One region of the Clostridium lapidicellarium genome, then DNA from elsewhere that is predicted to be linked to it. Evidence: a T-box and tRNA genes for the amino acid it is inferred to sense, from the RefSeq annotation. Region 1 holds a T-box; the other holds one or more tRNA genes.
What was found. The T-box of region 1 lies ahead of thrS (threonine--tRNA ligase). A T-box ahead of a tRNA ligase gene usually reads a tRNA of that ligase, here a tRNA-Thr.

Region 1 (8,974 bases):
AGCCTTTTCTAAAGGCACAATCTCATCCTTATTACCTCCGTTATTGGAAACAACTCTTACTTTTTTTGCAGTTATTTTATCATTTAAAAGAAAACCTTTCTTTATATTCTTCACCTCCTAAGTGAATTAAACAAAAACATTAAAATAAAAAAGGACGGCTTCTGCCGTCCTCTACATACATGAAATAAAAATTCATAAAAAGCTTTCACAAACCTTACTGGCCATGCCGTAAGGTGAGAAACGGCTGGTTTCTACTTAACGAACTATATTATACTATTTTTGTCACTGCAAGTCAACATCAAATTCTTCCAATCTTATACATCACTCACTTTTTGAGAAATTTCCTCTTTAAGTTTCGCTATAAAATCATCCAGTGACATGGAACCCAAATCTCCATTTTTTCTACTTCTCACAGATATACCCTTTTCCTTCACTTCTCTATCTCCCAAAATAATCATATAAGGTACTTTCTGCATCTGGGCTTCTCTTATTTTATAGCCTATCTTCTCATTTCTGAGATCAGCTTCCACTCTTATATCCTCATCCTTAAGCTCCTTGATTATCTTATCTGCATAGTCCTTCTGATCATCTGTAATATCCATGACTTCTACCTGTACCGGTGCAAGCCAAGCTGGAAATGCTCCTGCATAGTGCTCTATGAGTATTCCTATAAATCTCTCTATGGAACCAAATACAGTTCTGTGTACCATAACCGGTCTGTGTTTTTCTCCATCCGCCCCTATATAAGTTAGATCAAATTTCTCCGGCATCTGGAAATCCAACTGCACTGTTCCACATTGCCATGTCCTTCCAATACAGTCTTTTAAATGGAAATCTATCTTGGGTCCGTAAAAAGCCCCATCTCCTTCATTTATCTTATAATCAAGGCCGGACACTTTAAGTGCATCTTTAAGTCCGTCAGTTGCGGCGTCCCATTCTTCCTTAGTTCCCATGGAATTTTCAGGTCTTGTTGAAAGTTCAACAAAATATTCAAATCCAAATACCTTGTAAAAATCATCTATAAGTTTTATAACCTGAGTGATTTCATGAGTGATGTCATCCCTTGCCACAAATATGTGGGCATCATCCTGAGTAAAGCACCTTACTCTCATAAGTCCGTGAAGTGCCCCTGACTTCTCATGTCTGTGCACAATTCCCATTTCAGCATATCTCTTAGGCAGGTCCCTATAAGAACGTATGCTGTTTTTATAGATGAGTATAGCTCCCGGACAGTTCATAGGCTTTATAGCATAATTTTCGCCGTCTATTTTAGTAAAATACATATTTTCCTTATAATGATCCCAATGTCCCGATTGATGCCACAACTCCTCATTTAATAAAATTGGAGTCATTACCTCATCATAATCGGCTTTTCTATGCATTTTTCTCCAAAAATTCTGAAGTTCATTTCTAATTATCATTCCCTTTGGATGGAAAAACGGGAATCCGGGTCCTTCTTCATGCATGCTGAAAAGATCCAATTCTTTGCCCAGTTTTCTATGATCTCTCTTTTTAGCCTCTTCCATCATCTTTAAATAGTTTTCCAAATCACTTTTCTTTTCAAAGGCAGTTCCATATATCCTCTGCAGCATCTTATTTTTTTCGTTCCCACGCCAATAAGCACCTGCTATAGAAAGAAGTTTTATCGCCTTTATCTTTCCGGTAGAAGGTAAGTGCGGCCCTGCACAGAGATCTACAAAATCACCCTGTTTGTAAAAAGATATGACTGCATCCTCCGGCAAATCCTTTATCAACTGTACTTTATATGGTTCTTTTCTGTCTTTCATGAACTCTATAGCTTTTTCTCTCGGAAGTTCAAATCTTTCCAATTTAATATTTTCTTTTACTATCTTGTTCATTTCATTTTCAAGTTTAACCAAAAGTTCCGGTGTAAATGAAAAATCTGCATCCACATCATAGTAAAATCCCGAATCTATGGCAGGCCCTATGGCAAGTTTAACTTCCGGATAAAGTCTCTTTATGGCCTGAGCAAGCACATGGGAAGCAGTATGCCTCAATATCTTTTTACCGTCTTCATCATCGAAAGTTAGGATTTCAAGTTTACAGTCCTCATTTATCGGCTGATTGAGTTCAACTACTTTTCCATTTAATTTAGCTCCAAGTGCTTTTTTCTTCAGAGAAGTACTCAATTTTCCGGCCACATCAATTACCTTTGGACCCTTCTCCACTTCTATTTTTTTACCGTCTATAAGAGTTATACTTAACATTATTTATTCCTCCTTAATAAATCTTCCGATTTCAAAAATTTCCTTTTTCAAGTAATTTCATCATTCACCTGATAATAAAATAAAAATATCCAATCTTTGGTTAAAGTATAAAAATGAATAAAAAAAAGCTCCTCCCTCTTATGGGACGAGTATTACCGCGGTTCCACCCAACTTAACAGTATAAAGCCAAAGATCTCATACACTATTCTCTCAACCTTTAACGCTGGCCAGCGGAAATACTTAATAAAAATTCAGTATACAACTCCCGGGTGGTTTTTCAACAGATTTTACCTAAGGAATTTTTCAGCTTGCAATTCCTCTCTCTTAAAATAATTGATCCGTCTACTTTTCCCTTTCACAGTTTTTACTTCTATTTGGCTTTATTATATTATTCTAAAATGACTCTGTCAATAAAAAAATTAAATTCTATTAAAATTATTTTTTATAGACTCACATATACTACAATTATTGCAAAATTTAACTCTGCCGGTAAAAACTTTTTCAATAGTATTTATAAGTTCTGGATTCCTACAATTCTCAGCACAGTGAATTACAATTTTACTGGGTGAAGCAGTTATAAGTGCACTTATCAAAATGTCATCCAAATCCGAAGTCATATTTTCGTCATGATTTAATTCTGTGAATTCCTTAAAAAAACTTCTTGTTATATCCCTCTCTCCATCTTTTATTATATATTTTCCATTATTGTCAATTATTATACTTAAATAATCTATTTTACTTTCTTGAATTTCTACAAAATATTTTAAAAGTTTTATAAATTCATTGTATTCCTTGTTTACCATATATTTTTCCACTACTTTGTCAACTATACTCTCCAGATCACCCAGAAGTTCTTTTATTCTAAAAGTTATGAATCCATCTATATTTATTTCATTATTTTCACTTATGCACTTAGATATTTTATCCAGTATATCATTTCTTTTATTTATACATGATATTGAATTTTCATCTATAATTTTCATTCCGCCTTCAAGCACCTTCATGCTCTCCAGCCTGATTTCTTCCAGCTCATCATATTTAAGGAAAAAATATTCATTGGATAAAAAAGCTAAGATATCCTCTTCACAAAATTCTTCTATCACTATATTGTATATAATATTTGCAATATACATATTAAATATATTTCTAAGCTTGTTATCAATTTCCCTATCACAAAATAACTTAAGGAAGTGAGTATTAGATTCCATACTTTCATATATTCCAATAAGCACACCTTTATGTCTGAAATACTCTTTTAGTTCTTGAATTCCCTGTATTATCTCTTTTCTTTCTTTATCGTAAACTATTGTTAATAGCAGCATCTTTCACACTCCCTTCAAAAATAGTATGCATCCAAACAAAATCTATATTCAAATTTCTATTGTCAAATATCGACATTGCAAAATTGGATAAATCTAAAATCACTTTTTTAACTTTAAATTTTGCCTAGAGTATTGACAATATCTAGAACTCAATATATAATATGAATTGTCGTGGTAATAATGTGCTTATGGGCGCATAGCTCAGCTGGGAGAGCATCTGCCTTACAAGCAGGGGGTCACAGGTTCGAGCCCTGTTGTGCCCACCATATTATGATTACGGCCCAGTGGCTCAGTTGGTTAGAGTGCCGGCCTGTCACGCCGGAGGTCGAGGGTCCGAACCCCTTCTGGGTCGCCATTGGGCCAGATAGCTCAGTCGGTAGAGCAGAGGACTGAAAATCCTCGTGTCCCTGGTTCGATTCCTGGTCTGGCCACCATTATTTTGAAGCATGCGGGAGTGACTCAGTGGTAGAGTGCCACCTTGCCAAGGTGGATGTCGCGGGTTCAAATCCCGTCTTCCGCTCCATTTTAGATAGGGCGCTATAGCCAAGCGGTAAGGCAGAGGTCTGCAAAACCTTCATCCCCAGTTCAAATCTGGGTGGCGCCTCCAAACCCAAAAAGATATAACCTAGTTACTGAAATTCAGCAATCAAGTTATATCTTTTCACCCTATAAATCAAATTATCAATTCACTTAAATTTAACATTTCATCTGTAGAAATATTTTAAATGTCAGTTTTTTATTTTCTCTAAACACCTTTACAAACCCACCATGAAGTTTAACTATTTCTTTTACAATTGACAACCCAAGGCCGCTGCCCTCTTCTTTCCTAGATAAATCCCTCTTGTATGATCTCTCAAAAAAATTCTCCATATCTTCATCATCAATTGGAACTTTAGGAATATTTGACACTGAAACTACTGAATAAAAACTATCATTGTATTTTTCCCTACCTGCCTTGAGCTCAACAGTCGTACCATTCTTAGAATACTTAAGTGCATTACTTAAAAGGTTGTTTACTGTCCTTAAAAATAGATCGGGATCTACCTCAATACCAATAGATTCCTGAGGTAATTTGAGTGAAAACTTCAAGCCCTTCCGTATAAATTCATCTTCATCTTCTTCGGTTACCTGCCTTGCCAGTTCATTTAACTGCAAATATTGTTTTTCCAGTATTATGTCATTGGAAGCCAATTTTGAATATTCAAAGAAATCATCCAGCATGTTTTTTAAATACAATCCTTTTCTGTTCATTATATCTATATAATCATTGAGTTCATGTTCTGAATCATATTTTCCATTTTTAATCATATCTATATATCCCAGTATAGTGGTCAAAGGAGTTCTCAGATCATGGGATATATTAGTAAAAAATTCGTTTCTGTTTTTCTCTTCCCTTTCTATTTTTGAAGCCATGTAATTTACATCTTCGGATAATTCCCTGAGTTCATTTTTGTATTTAAGAGGAACTCTTTTGGATAGATCACCTTCAGCGATACTTCTAACCGTTGATTTTATTTGGGATATATAAGATATACGCCTCCATATGAGCATGAAAAATACAATTATGAAGATTAAAACTGCCATCATACCTACAATATTGCTATTATCCAATTTACCATAACCCGTATATATGTAATACAAATAGTACCCATCTTTTACATAATCACACCTGGTTATTTTAACCAGATTATCTCTATGGGCATTTAAAAATTCAAATGTCTTCTTTCCATTTTCAATCTGATTATTATCTAGACTTTTAATTTCCCTGTTGTTTGAAGCTATCACCTTTCCGTCTTTTCTCACTACAAAAATATAGTAAGTCATGCTATATTCTTCACTCATATATTTCTGTAATTCTCCAGGATCATTCATATCCATGTTCTTCAAGTCCCGTTCAACTGGAGTAATCATATTTTTATGTATATATTCGGGGGTATCATTATAACTATTTAAAAAAGAACCCAAAACAAATTCTCTTAAAAAAACTGCAAGTATAAGTGATACAATTACCGAAATAACTGCAGAAAAAACCAGTTCACTTCTGAGTTTAAATATTTTTTTCAATTTTATAGCCCACTCCCCATATGGTTTTTATATATTTTCCCTGTTTAACACTGTCTCCTAGTTTTCTCCTTAAATTTTTAACATGCATGGTTACAGTATTGTCATTTTCCATAAAGGTATCTTTCCAAATTATTTCATAGAGCATTCTGGTGGAATATACCCGACCCCTATTTGATGCCAGTGTATACAAAATCTCATATTCCTTCGGAGTAAGTACAATTTCCCTATTATCTTTTTTTACTGTATGTTCCAGGGTATTTATTTCTATATCCCTAATTTTCAACACGTGGTTCTGCAGGGTATTACTGACTTTAGATCTTCTGAGTACAGCTAACACCCTCAATGAAAGTTCTGTAAAATCAAAGGGATTTACTATGTAATCATCACATCCAACTATAAATCCCCTTATCTTGTCCATTTGCTGGTCTTTTGCAGTGAGAAGTATAACAGGCACACTTGAGAATTCTCTGAGTTTAGACAACATGGTATAGCCATCCATCTTTGGCATCATAATATCTAGAATTATCAGAGAAACTGACTTGGATTCCAAAATTTGCAGACCCTTCTCTCCATCAGAAGCATAATACACCAAGTAATCTTCCTTTTTAAAATAATTCACAAGCATATTTCTTATGTCATTGTCATCATCTATTATCAATATATTTTTCTTCACAACAATCACCCAATTTAAAATTATAGCACTTTGTATTTTCAATCAAAATCCCTCTTACCAAAAACATAACTGCTCAAAAACAGCATAATTGAAGTCCATGCCAAACAGACCATCAATACAGAAAACACATTTATAGTGCTGGTAAGCTGCACAGAAATATCACCGCTTAAAACCCCCATTACATCAACTATATATGGAATGGGCAGAAATTTTACAAAAGCTCCGTATTTTGCCGATACAACATATCTGCCTGCAAAACCAAAAAGGTACCAGACAGCTGTTCCTCCAATTAGTATAAAACTTACAAGGGAGGAAACAAGTGAATTTCTGCAGAAAACCGATATGAGCAAAATTATTGATATAATAGCAGCTGAAACAATTATTGCAATCAATAGCAATTCGATAATTGCACTCCAGAGTGGAATAATTGATCTGCTTCCACTCACATACTTCATCTGTGAAGTTATTGGACTTAACGTAAGAGAACTGTCAAAAACATACCTTGCACCTACATCAAAAGGCAGTCTGTAATCTGAAAAACCCAGATGAATTCCAGCTTCCAATATGAATATTAAGGTACTTGCAATCAACATACCTATATTTAAAATCATGGAAGCAGCAAATTTGGACACAATGATTTTCTTCCTTGAAATAGGCTTTGTAACCAAATTTTTAATTGTATTTGGGGAATAATCTCCTGACACTATATCGGATAAAAATACAATGAGAATAAGTAAAAAAAACACCGGTATAAAATATGTCAGAATTTCCATAGCTGAATACATCCCCTTTGGTATAAGTTCACTTTTTCCTATATTGTATTTTTTCTCATATTTCAATTGAAGCAGCTTGTATTCATTCTCAGGATTATTTTTCTTTTTCAATTTTTGAATCCGCTGATCCAGTTTTGATCTATCATAACTTTTTATTTCATTCAATTGTTTTTCCTTATCCTTTATCTCCTTCTGGGTACTCACTATATCTCTGGAAAATTCAGCTTTTTTGAGTTCTGAATTAGCTTTATCCCTGCCCATTTTTTGGTTGACAAGAAGAGCCTTATATTTCTGGATTTGTACTTCTAGGGTATTTGTCTTCAATATACTTATCAATCCAAAGCCAATTGTAATCATAATAACAATAACAATCCAAATTTTCTTTTTAATTATTATTCTTTTTACTTCCTCCCATATATACTTATTCATCATTTTCCCCCATCATTTCTATGAATTTTTCTTCTAGATTTTGTTTTAAATTAGAACAGGTTCCCACAATTTTACCCTCATTTATAAAAATAACCTTTGTACATATACTCTCTATTTCGCTTAAAATATGTGAGGATATAAAAACACATACCCCTTTCTCTTCAGCTAAAATCTTTATAGTTTTTTTAAGTTCCACAACTCCAATTGGATCCAAACCATTCGTAGGTTCATCCAATATTAAAAGAGATATTTCACCCATAAGAGCTTGGGCAAGGCCCAGCCTCTGCTTCATTCCCAAAGAATAGGTCTTCACTTTTTTATCAATTTTTACACCTAATTTAGAATATTTAATAACATCTTCTATTTTATCTTTTGTAACATTTTCCAGCATACTTGCTATATAATTTAAATTTTGTCTTCCTGTCATGTATCCGTAAAACTCCGGCGTTTCCACTATAGCGCCCACATTTTGCAATGCCTCTTCTCTTTCAGTTTCAAGACTCTTTCCTCCTATTATAATTTCACCTTCATCTGGAAATAACATACCCGTTATAATTTTGATCAGCGTAGTCTTCCCAGCACCATTTTTTCCTACAAATCCGCAGATTTCACCTTTACTTATAGAAAAGGAAATATCTTTTAATACCCGCAACTTTCCTCTTTTCTTAGAAATGCTCTTTAATTCCAGTACTTTTTGTATCAATATTATTATTCTCCTCTCTATAATCTATTTACTATATCCATTTAAAATTGTAAAATATAAAAGTATAATAAAAATATATTAAAAATAAAGAAAAAATAAATTTGAAATAGACGGGAAGTGTAAATTTGAACAGAGTATCAAGAAGTGTACAATCTGTAAAAATATCAGGTATTAGAAAATTTTACGATAAAGTTCTGAAATACCCGGATGCAATATCACTAACTCTAGGCCAACCTGATTTCAATGTACCTTATAAAATCAAAAGAGCCATGATAAAGGCCATTGAAGACAACAAAACTACATATACGCCAAATGCCGGTATTATAGAACTCAGAGAGGAAATATCAAAATATCTAAAGAACCTTCAAATAAATTACAGCAGAAATGAAATCTATGTTACAGTAGGTGGAAGTGAAGCACTGATGGATGTGTTTGCCGCCCTTATAAATCCCGGTGATAAAGTGCTCATACCGGATCCAGCTTATCCAGCTTATGAAAGCTGTGTGAAAATTTTAGGTGGAAATGCAGTCACCTATAATTTAAAAGATGATTTTTCCATAGACTTTGACTATTTGAAAAGAACACTTGAAAATGAAAAACCCAAGGCAATGGTTTTATCCTACCCATCTAATCCCACAGGTGCCGTATTATCCGAAAATGACAATAAGAAACTTCATAATTTGATTAAGGAAAATAAACTGGTTGTAATAAGCGATGAAATATACGCTTCAATAAACTTTGAGGGAGAGCATTATTCCCCGGCCCAATACAGTGATATAAAA
Region 2 (8,974 bases), on a different contig from region 1:
TCCGTAGTTCTGTCTATAGTCTCATCATGACAGATAACTATGACGCCGTCCTTTGTGATGTGAAGATCAGTCTCTATTCCATCCGATCCTATTTCTACAGCTTTTTTAAAAGCCTCCATAGTATTTTCAGGGTACATTCCACTAAATCCTCTATGAGCAATATTTAAAGTTCTAATCATCTTTTACTGTGCTCTCCTTTTATTTTTACACATTATTTCTTGTTATTTTGATTATATTTTTCTATAGCCGAATTTATACTATCTGCTGAATTCTTTACAGCCTGTTCCGAAGATTGTTTGCCCTGCAGCATCTGTTCTATATTAGTTTCAACAGTCTGTCTTGCCTCAGGGAATACAGACATAAGTGCACCTCTAGCCGTCTTAGGAGAATTATGAAGCTGGTCTATTGCTGTCTGAAACTGAGGTTTTTTCTGTAAATTATCTTTCATTGTCTGTACACTATAAGCTTTTTTGGTGACAGGGAAATATCCCGTCTGACTAGCCCAGTAAGCCTGCTGTTCCGGTGATACCATATACTTTATAAATTCCCAGGTCGCTTTTTCTTTTGCGGTATCTTTACTGTCAAGTGCCCACAATGAAGCCCCTCCAATTGATACACCGCCATCTTTTACTCCGTCAAAGGAAGGCAAGGCTGCAGTTCCCACTTCAAATCTTCCTCCGATACCATTTAATACAGCCGACAGATCTGCTGTAGATTCAATATACATAGCTGTCTTACCCGCTATAAATGCATTTTCCGTATCATCCTCATTTCTTCCAAAATTAGCCGCATTGCCTGATTTAACTAGTTTCTGCCATTCATTTAGTACTTTTATACCTGATCCATTTTTATCGAATTCAACAGCTGTTGGAGCTTTTTCTCTACCATTGCCGTTATTTGCATAATTTTGCCCTTGTTTAACTATAAATTGTTCAAAGAACCATCCATATATAGCCATTGCAAAACCATACTGAGTAACTTTACCTGAACCATCTTTCTTAGTAAGTTTTTCCGCCGCACTTTCTAATTCAGAAAATGTTTTAGGTGGATTATCCGGATTTAACCCTGCGGCTTTAAAAGCATCTTTATTATAATAAAGTATAGGTGTCGATGAATTAAACGGCATGGAATATAACTTATTGTTAACCGTATAATATCCTACTATATTGGGTTCCAAATTTGACACATCATATTTCTCACTGTCTATAAAATCCTGCATTGGTTTTACCCATCCACTGTCTATCATAAATCTAGTACCTATATCATAGGTCTGCATGACATCAGGTCCATTTTTCGCCCTTTCGGCACTCTTGAGTTTATTTATAGCATCATCATATTTGCCTTGGTACTGTGCATTCACTTTAATATTCTTATGAGAACTGTTGAAGTCATTTACCATTTTGGTAAGCGCCTGTCCATTTTTACCCGACATGGAATGCCAGAATGTTATCTGTACGGTTTTCCCAGATCCAGACGACTGACTTGTACTGCTGCTTCCACACCCGGTAAAAACGCCTCCTATCATAAGTGAAGCCAGAAGTAAACTTATAAATCTTCTTTTCATCATTTTTCTCCTCTCAAAACTATAATTATTATTTTATATAAATTTTACAATTACCCTTTTACTGCACCAGAAGTCATACCTTCTATAAGCTGTTTCTGACCAAATATAAAGATTATAATTGAAGGTAAAAGCACCATTACAATACCTGCCATTATAAGCCCAAAAGATTGATTTTCGGAAAATTGCAGCATGCTTATTCCTATCTGCACGGTTCTGGTGCTGTCCTTACTAGTAACAAGCAGCGGCCATAAATACTGATTCCATGTAACCAAGAAGGTATATACACCAAGAGAACCTACAATAGGCCTTGACATAGGAAAAACTATTCTGGTAAAAAACTTAAAACTGTTGCAGCCATCTATCTTAGCAGCCTCATAGAGTTCCTTAGGAAGAGTGAGATAATACTGCCTCATCATAAATACTCCCATTGCAGCACTTAAATACGGAATTACAAGTGCTTTATAACTGTCCAGCCATCCGAAAGAGCCTACAGTCAAATAATTTGATATCATAATGGACTCTGCCGGTATCATCATAGTAGCTATTACAATTACAAACAGAATTTTTTTCCCCCTGAAATTAAAGAATGAAAAAGAAAAAGCTGCCAAACACGACGTTATAATTACACCTGCAGTAACTCCTAAAGATACTACAAAACTATTGATTATAAATTTTATTATAGGTGCTGCATTTAAAGCATCTAAATAATTTTTTAAATATAATTCTTTAGGTATCAATTTAGGCGGATACGAAAATATCTGATCCGGAGGCATAAAGCTAATAGCAAGGGCATACAAAATAGGAGCTATAGTTATAATTCCCAGCACTATATTTACTATATAAAGAATTATTTTGCCTATGTTTTTTTTCATATTCTGACACTCCCTTTTTATTTATAGAAGACTTTTTTATCTTCATATCTAAATTGAAGCAATGTTATAAAAAACATCAATAAAAACAAAATTATGGATTCAGCACTAGCTGCACCAAACCTGCTGTTAAAAAATGCATTTCTGTAAATTGAATACACAATTACATTAGTGGCCTCGGCAGGTCCTCCTAAAGTCATTATGTTTATCTGTCCAAAAGTTTGAAATCCATTTATTATGTTTATGATGAGTACAAAAAAAAGAGTTGGCGAAAGACATGGCAATATTACATTCTTTAATTTTTGGAAATAATTTGCGCCGTCTATGGATGCACTTTCTACTAATTCCTTCGGTATATTCTGGAGACCGGAAATTATAAAAATAAAATTTATACATGCATTTAACCATATGCCCACTATGGATACAGCAATAAATCCCCAGAACGGGCTTGTAAGCCATCCTATATTCTTTTTCAAGATAAAATTTACAAGACCTATACTTGGATTAAACAAAAGCATCCATATTATTGCAGCGGAGGCAGAAGATACTGCCATAGGCAGGGCATACATTGTACTGAAAATTCCCTTGAATTTCAACCTATTGTTACATAATAATGCCAGTACAAGTCCAATGAGTATAGCTGGAATTGTAGTTACAACCACGTATTTAAAAGTCACAACCACGCTATTTATAAAAGAGGGATCCTTAAATAAATCAACATAATTAGAAAGTCCGGCAAAAGAACTAGGTTCTCCCTGGGCATTTGTATTAAATAAACTCAAATATATGGTTTTAAAAAACGGGAAATAGGTAAATCCTAAAAATATTATTATACACGGAATAATATATAGGTAAGGCTCTAAAACATCTATGATTTTTTTATTTTCAGCTGCCTTATCTTGAACCAAAGAAACTTGCTTCGACGCTTTTTCCATCTGATTACCTCCACTAATTTTACTTACAGATATTATAATATCCCACCAATATTAATGTAGATTTATATTGGTGTTAAAAATATTTAACATATTAGTTTGGAAATAATCACAGTTAAAAAATAAAATCATCAGTTTAGCACACAGAAGCCCAAATACTGCCCCTGATATTATATCCGTAGGATAATGGACACAAAGATACAATCTTGAAAATGCTATTAAAGATGCTATTAATAAAAATATCATTTTATATTCACTGAACTGAGCCGATAAAACACCCGCCACTGCAAAAGAAGAAAAGGTATGGCCTGATGGAAAAGAATAAGAAATGGGTTTCGAAATTAAAAGTTGAACATTATTTTTACAATTGCAGGGTCTTACCCTTCTAACTACATGTTTAACTATTCCTTCTCCAAATATAGTACTTACAATCAAAGTCATCAACACCGCAATTCCCGTTAATTTATAACCTCTATAAAATATCAAGTACAAAGCTATTGCAATCCAAAGTGTACCTCCATTTCCCAAAGCTGTAATAAATGTCATGATTTTATCCATGATTGGTCTGCGCATATTATCCTGCACAAATTCCAAAATAAAATCATCAAACTTCTTTATCAAAAGTACCACCTTCTACATTGGTTTTTATTATTCCAACTTTATTCTATATGCTCAATATTACTAAAAGATTAATAATACATTAAAAACTCTTAATAATTTATGATTTTAACTAGAAAAATAGGGCGTCGTAAACAACCAACGCCTTATTTATACAGTATACTTTAAAGGGAAAAGTACTACAATATTATAGTGACTTATGGAGGTTGCACTTAAATTTACCGTGCCCTGCAACCGCAGACACCTCTTGGTAATTACCATTAATTTCTTAATACTTTTCTATGTTCAAATACATCATTTTCATTTTCTCTAAGATATTTCCTTAGGACACTTTCTATTATATATGGTATTTGTTACGCCTTAATGTCATAATTATAAACTATTTGTAAACAATAAAAAGTATCTATTTGGCTTTTTTTATCTTTTGATTGCCATTTAATGCACTTTTAGCAATAGCATCCACTTCTTCATTAAATTTATCACCGGAATGAGCCTGCACTTTTTCAAAAGATATATGTATTTTATTTTTATACCTCGACATAAATTCAATATACTTTTTTACAGTATTATTTTTTGCCTTCCATTCTCCTGTAACCCATTTTGAAATGCCCCGATAATCATGCCTTATTATAGCTTTTTTATATCCGCTGTCACTTAAAAACTTAATAACATGCATGGCACCCTGCAATTCTCCTGCCACATTTCTTATCTTCAGTGCATCTGCCTCATTACCATACCCTGAATTCCTAATTTCATCACCATTGGGCATTAATATAATATATCCAAAGGAATACCTTTTTACAGCATCCGAATAACTTCCATCAATATATGCAATTGGTGTATTAAGTTTAATAGCTGTGTTTTTATGTACATCCCCTATATCTTTATTATCCATATATGCTCTGGCATCTTCTATATTTCCAAATGACTTGTATTCAGCATCACTGTATCCGTTAATACTGTGCTGGCACTCAACCCAATTTTCAAAAATTCCAGTACTGTACCCTTTTTTTACCGCATAATATTTTTTCTTAGACATTTTTATAATTCCTTTCTCCGGTGAACATCAATTTTACCCGAACACTGCCATTGCTAAGAATCACTTGATCAAGAATAATTTACATTAAATAATATCCATATACTTTATTTTCTATATTAATTATTATATTCCTGCTAATTTCTGTGAAAAATATAATTCTGCCAACAAAAGTGCCAACACATAAGAACATATAATATTAATAATTTTTAATAATCAATTCGTTATATTTATAATCTTTATTCTTATACTATCCAACAAGATTATGATTTCTCTGAACTTTATCTATATTAAAATTCCTATACAAATTTCTAATAAAATCGCAGTCATTCTCCTATTTTTGTCTATATATTTTATATATAATCATTTGTAAAATATCATAAATAAATCATTAATTCTTTCTTCAATATCCTGTGAAACAATACCTGTTCCGCCGATTAGCTGTAAATCGGTATTTGTTGTAGCATTATCTTTAATATATTTTATAGCATTGGAAGTTGCTGTAGAATTGTCACTATCGACTAATACAAGTGGTGCTGAATACTTCCCAGCTACAGCTGAAGCTACCAGTGCATCCGCAAACATATCATCCGAATTTGCTGGGCTGGCATTTGCAATATACATTTTATTATCAGATTTCAAATCATTTTTGAAATAATTCAATACTTTCAGGTTAGTATCAAATCTGGTTGATCCACCACTTACCCTTGAATTTCCCCTAAGAGCGTCATAAGTATAATCATTTATTACATTCTTAGTTCCCACAATTGTTGCATCTGAATTATTTTCTCTTATAAAATCAATTACCGGTTGAGTTGCAGACTGGTCGTTGCTTACCAGTAACAATATCTGTCCTTTCGCAGCTGCTACTGGTGCTACTGAAATGGCATCCGAGAACCCTTCCCCTCCTACAACCATTACATTACTGGGGTCAACTCCCAATTTAACCAGTTCATCAGCTACCTTAGCATTTGTCTCGTATCTTGTAGTTCCACCTAATTCTGCCAGAGTATAATTATCTTTAAGATCATTTCTTATGTTTTGAGAAATTGAAGCCATTCCACCAATAATATATACGTTCTTAGATTTCAATGTATCAAGTGCCTTCTTAGCATCTGGGCTCAGTGTGTCAGGTGTAGTCAAAAGTATTGCTGCACCCAATTTCTTGGCTAATGCTGAAGCACTGACTGCATCTGCATATTGTTCTCCAGATATTAACACTACATCATCACTCCCATCAGGCCAATTTGTCATTGCAACCTGTGCGGCTGTTGCATACTATTAGCACCACCTACTCTGGTTATCCTCCCTTGAGCTGCTTTAACTGATCCACCTGATAAAGCTGTAGTTAGAATCAAAGACATAAATGTAATCCCAATAATTGTTTTTATTCCTTTCTTGTATATATAGCAAACATCATCTCCCCATTAAAATCTTTTAAATTAATTATATACCTATCTATCAGAATATATTTTATAATCAGGTAAATTTATGTAAAAAAATCACTCACTCATTTACCATACTTTAAGTAGTAAACAAGTGAGTGATTTTCGCATTTCAATATTTCAAAATGCCTGCAAATTCTTCATATATCCTCTTTTGGTGCTCCCAGCAGGAGTCGAACCTGTGACCTACTGATTACGAATCAGTTGCTCTACCTACTGAGCTATAGGAGCAAAAACACAATACTATTTTAATACAAATCACAACTATAATCAAATACAATTTACTTTATTGCAATATTATTTCTACAAATATTGCTGAAACAATCAAGTGAATTCCAGTTCTAGATGAAATTCACTTGATCAAATAAGTTTTATTAAATCATTCCTGATGAATCACATCGAGATTTCCAAACTTGCTGAATTGACCCATCCATGCCAGTTTTATTGTACCTGTAGGGCCATTTCTCTGTTTGGCAATAATACATTCTGCTATATTTTTGTCCTCCGTTTCTTTATTGTAGTATTCATCTCTATATAAAAACATAACTATATCTGCATCTTGTTCTATAGAACCGGATTCTCTCAAATCGGAAAGCATAGGCCTATGATCTGTCCTCGCCTCCGGAGCACGCGACAATTGAGATACGGCAATAACAGGGCACTGCATTTCTTTGGCAAGTGCCTTTATGGATCTTGATATCTCCGATACTTCCTGCTGTCTATTTTCCGAACTTTTTCCTCCGCTCATGAGTTGAAGATAATCCACGATTATAATATCTATACCCTCTTCCATTTTGAGCCTTCTGCATTTGGATCTCATTTCCATAATCGATATTCCTGCCGTATCATCTATAAAGATTTTCGAAGCAGCTAATGGTCCTGAAGCTCTGGCAATATTTTCCCAGTCCTTATCTTCCAGGTTTCCGGTTCTAAGCTTTAACATATCTATATGAGCTTCTGAACACAACAATTTATATGCCAATTGTTCCTTTGACATTTCAAGGGAAAATACGGCCACCTTTTTCCCCTCCCTTAAAGCTGCATATTCTGCTATATTAAGTGCAAAAGTCGTTTTACCCATGGAAGGTCTTGCTGCCACTAAAACCATATCCCCCTTTTGAAATCCAGAAGTCTTTGCATCTAATTCTCTGAATCCTGAAGCTATCCCTGTAGTTTCTCCCTTATTGTTAAATAATCTTTCTATTTCCAAAAATCCTCTTTCAAGTACTACATTCATGGGTTCAAAATCTGATGCTTTCATATCCCTCGATAGATCAAATATGGACTTTTCAGCCATATCGATGTTTTTTTCTACATCATTTTGATTATTATAGCATTCCTCAATTATTTTTGTAGAGGCTCTGATAAGTTTTCTGAGGGTGGATTTATCTTTTATAATTTTTATATAAGATTGTAAATTTGCTGTAGACACGACAGAGCCGCTCAATTCACTTATATAAGTTACTCCGCCGGCAGCTTCAAGTTTGGATTTTGATTTTAAATCCTCAGTCAACGTTATAATATCTACGGCAACATCTTTCTTGTACAGATCAAGTATGGATTCAAATATAACTTTATGAGAATCTTTATAAAAATCTTCAGCTTTTAAAACCTGCATTGATTCAACTATAGCGTTTTTATCAATAAGCATTGAACCAATTATACTCTGCTCGGCCTCTATATTATGAGGTATATTTCTAAAAGGTACATCCATGGGAACTTCACTCCTAAGGTTTTCAATAGTCAACAAAATTTACTAAGATTTATAATACCTACTTAAAGACCATATCCATAAGTTCTTCAACATTGGATATAGAGCGTATTTCAACATCCTCTACACTATTAGATAGATCTCTTAAATTTTCTTCAGGTATCAACACGGTCTTTATTCCCTTTCTCTTTGCCCCATAAATTTTTTCAAAAATACCGCCTACGGGTTTAATGTTACCTCTTAAAGAAATTTCCCCCGTTACAGCTATATCCTGTCTTAAAGGTTTATTTAAAAGGGCACTTATTATACATACCGTAATAGCAGCTCCTGCTGAAGGTCCGTCTATTTTCCCTCCTCCTATTACATTCACATGGATATCATAATCGCCTATATCTTTATCAGTAATCTTTCTTATAACTGAAGCTGCATTAAACACCGAATCTTTAGCCATGCTGCCTGCCGTATCATTGAATCTTACAACTCCCTTTCCACTCTCCTTGGCTTTAAACACTACTGACTCTATTTCTACAGTAGAGCCAATATAGCCCAATACACCTAGTCCATAAATATGTCCTACTTCATATTTTCTTTTTGGAATAGTTTCCTCAAATGGTACAAGTCTACTTATGGATATGATCCTCTGCAAATCTTTAACTGAAATATAGACCCTATCTCCTAAATTGTCAATTTTATTGCTATAAAGTGCGTACCCATAAGCATCGGATAATATGTTAACGGCTTTTCTTCCCTCTATAGTATATTTACTTATTAGTTGGGATACTCCATCTTCAATTTCTAT

Region 2: it encodes a tRNA-Thr, which carries the amino acid that the T-box ahead of thrS (threonine--tRNA ligase) is inferred to sense. The anticodon was not compared.

What each region holds. Positions count from the first base shown of each region.
Region 1 covers NZ_JBGFFE010000008.1:9,786-18,759, reverse strand. The annotation lists gene infC (translation initiation factor IF-3) at 1-114, opposite strand, end outside; ribosomal protein L20 leader region at 141-263, opposite strand; gene thrS (threonine--tRNA ligase) at 315-2,228, opposite strand; T-box leader at 2,367-2,596, opposite strand; gene ytxC (putative sporulation protein YtxC) at 2,648-3,550, opposite strand; tRNA gene AB8S09_RS07355 (tRNA-Val) at 3,741-3,816, shown strand; tRNA gene AB8S09_RS07350 (tRNA-Asp) at 3,829-3,905, shown strand; tRNA gene AB8S09_RS07345 (tRNA-Phe) at 3,909-3,984, shown strand; tRNA gene AB8S09_RS07340 (tRNA-Gly) at 3,999-4,073, shown strand; tRNA gene AB8S09_RS07335 (tRNA-Cys) at 4,084-4,157, shown strand; gene AB8S09_RS07330 (HAMP domain-containing sensor histidine kinase) at 4,247-5,614, opposite strand; gene AB8S09_RS07325 (response regulator transcription factor) at 5,598-6,287, opposite strand; gene AB8S09_RS07320 (DUF2705 family protein) at 6,326-7,489, opposite strand; partial or broken gene AB8S09_RS07315 (ABC transporter ATP-binding protein) at 7,554-8,192, opposite strand; gene AB8S09_RS07310 (pyridoxal phosphate-dependent aminotransferase) at 8,318-8,974, shown strand, end outside.
Region 2 covers NZ_JBGFFE010000006.1:87,424-96,397, forward strand. The annotation lists gene AB8S09_RS06305 (glycerophosphodiester phosphodiesterase) at 1-179, opposite strand, end outside; gene AB8S09_RS06310 (ABC transporter substrate-binding protein) at 212-1,564, opposite strand; gene AB8S09_RS06315 (carbohydrate ABC transporter permease) at 1,615-2,436, opposite strand; gene AB8S09_RS06320 (carbohydrate ABC transporter permease) at 2,454-3,368, opposite strand; gene AB8S09_RS06325 (phosphatase PAP2 family protein) at 3,420-3,995, opposite strand; gene AB8S09_RS06330 (ribonuclease H1 domain-containing protein) at 4,387-5,022, opposite strand; gene AB8S09_RS06335 (cell wall-binding repeat-containing protein) at 5,383-6,273, opposite strand; tRNA gene AB8S09_RS06340 (tRNA-Thr) at 6,620-6,695, opposite strand; gene AB8S09_RS06345 (replicative DNA helicase) at 6,844-8,178, opposite strand; gene lonC (Lon family ATP-dependent protease) at 8,237-8,974, opposite strand, start outside.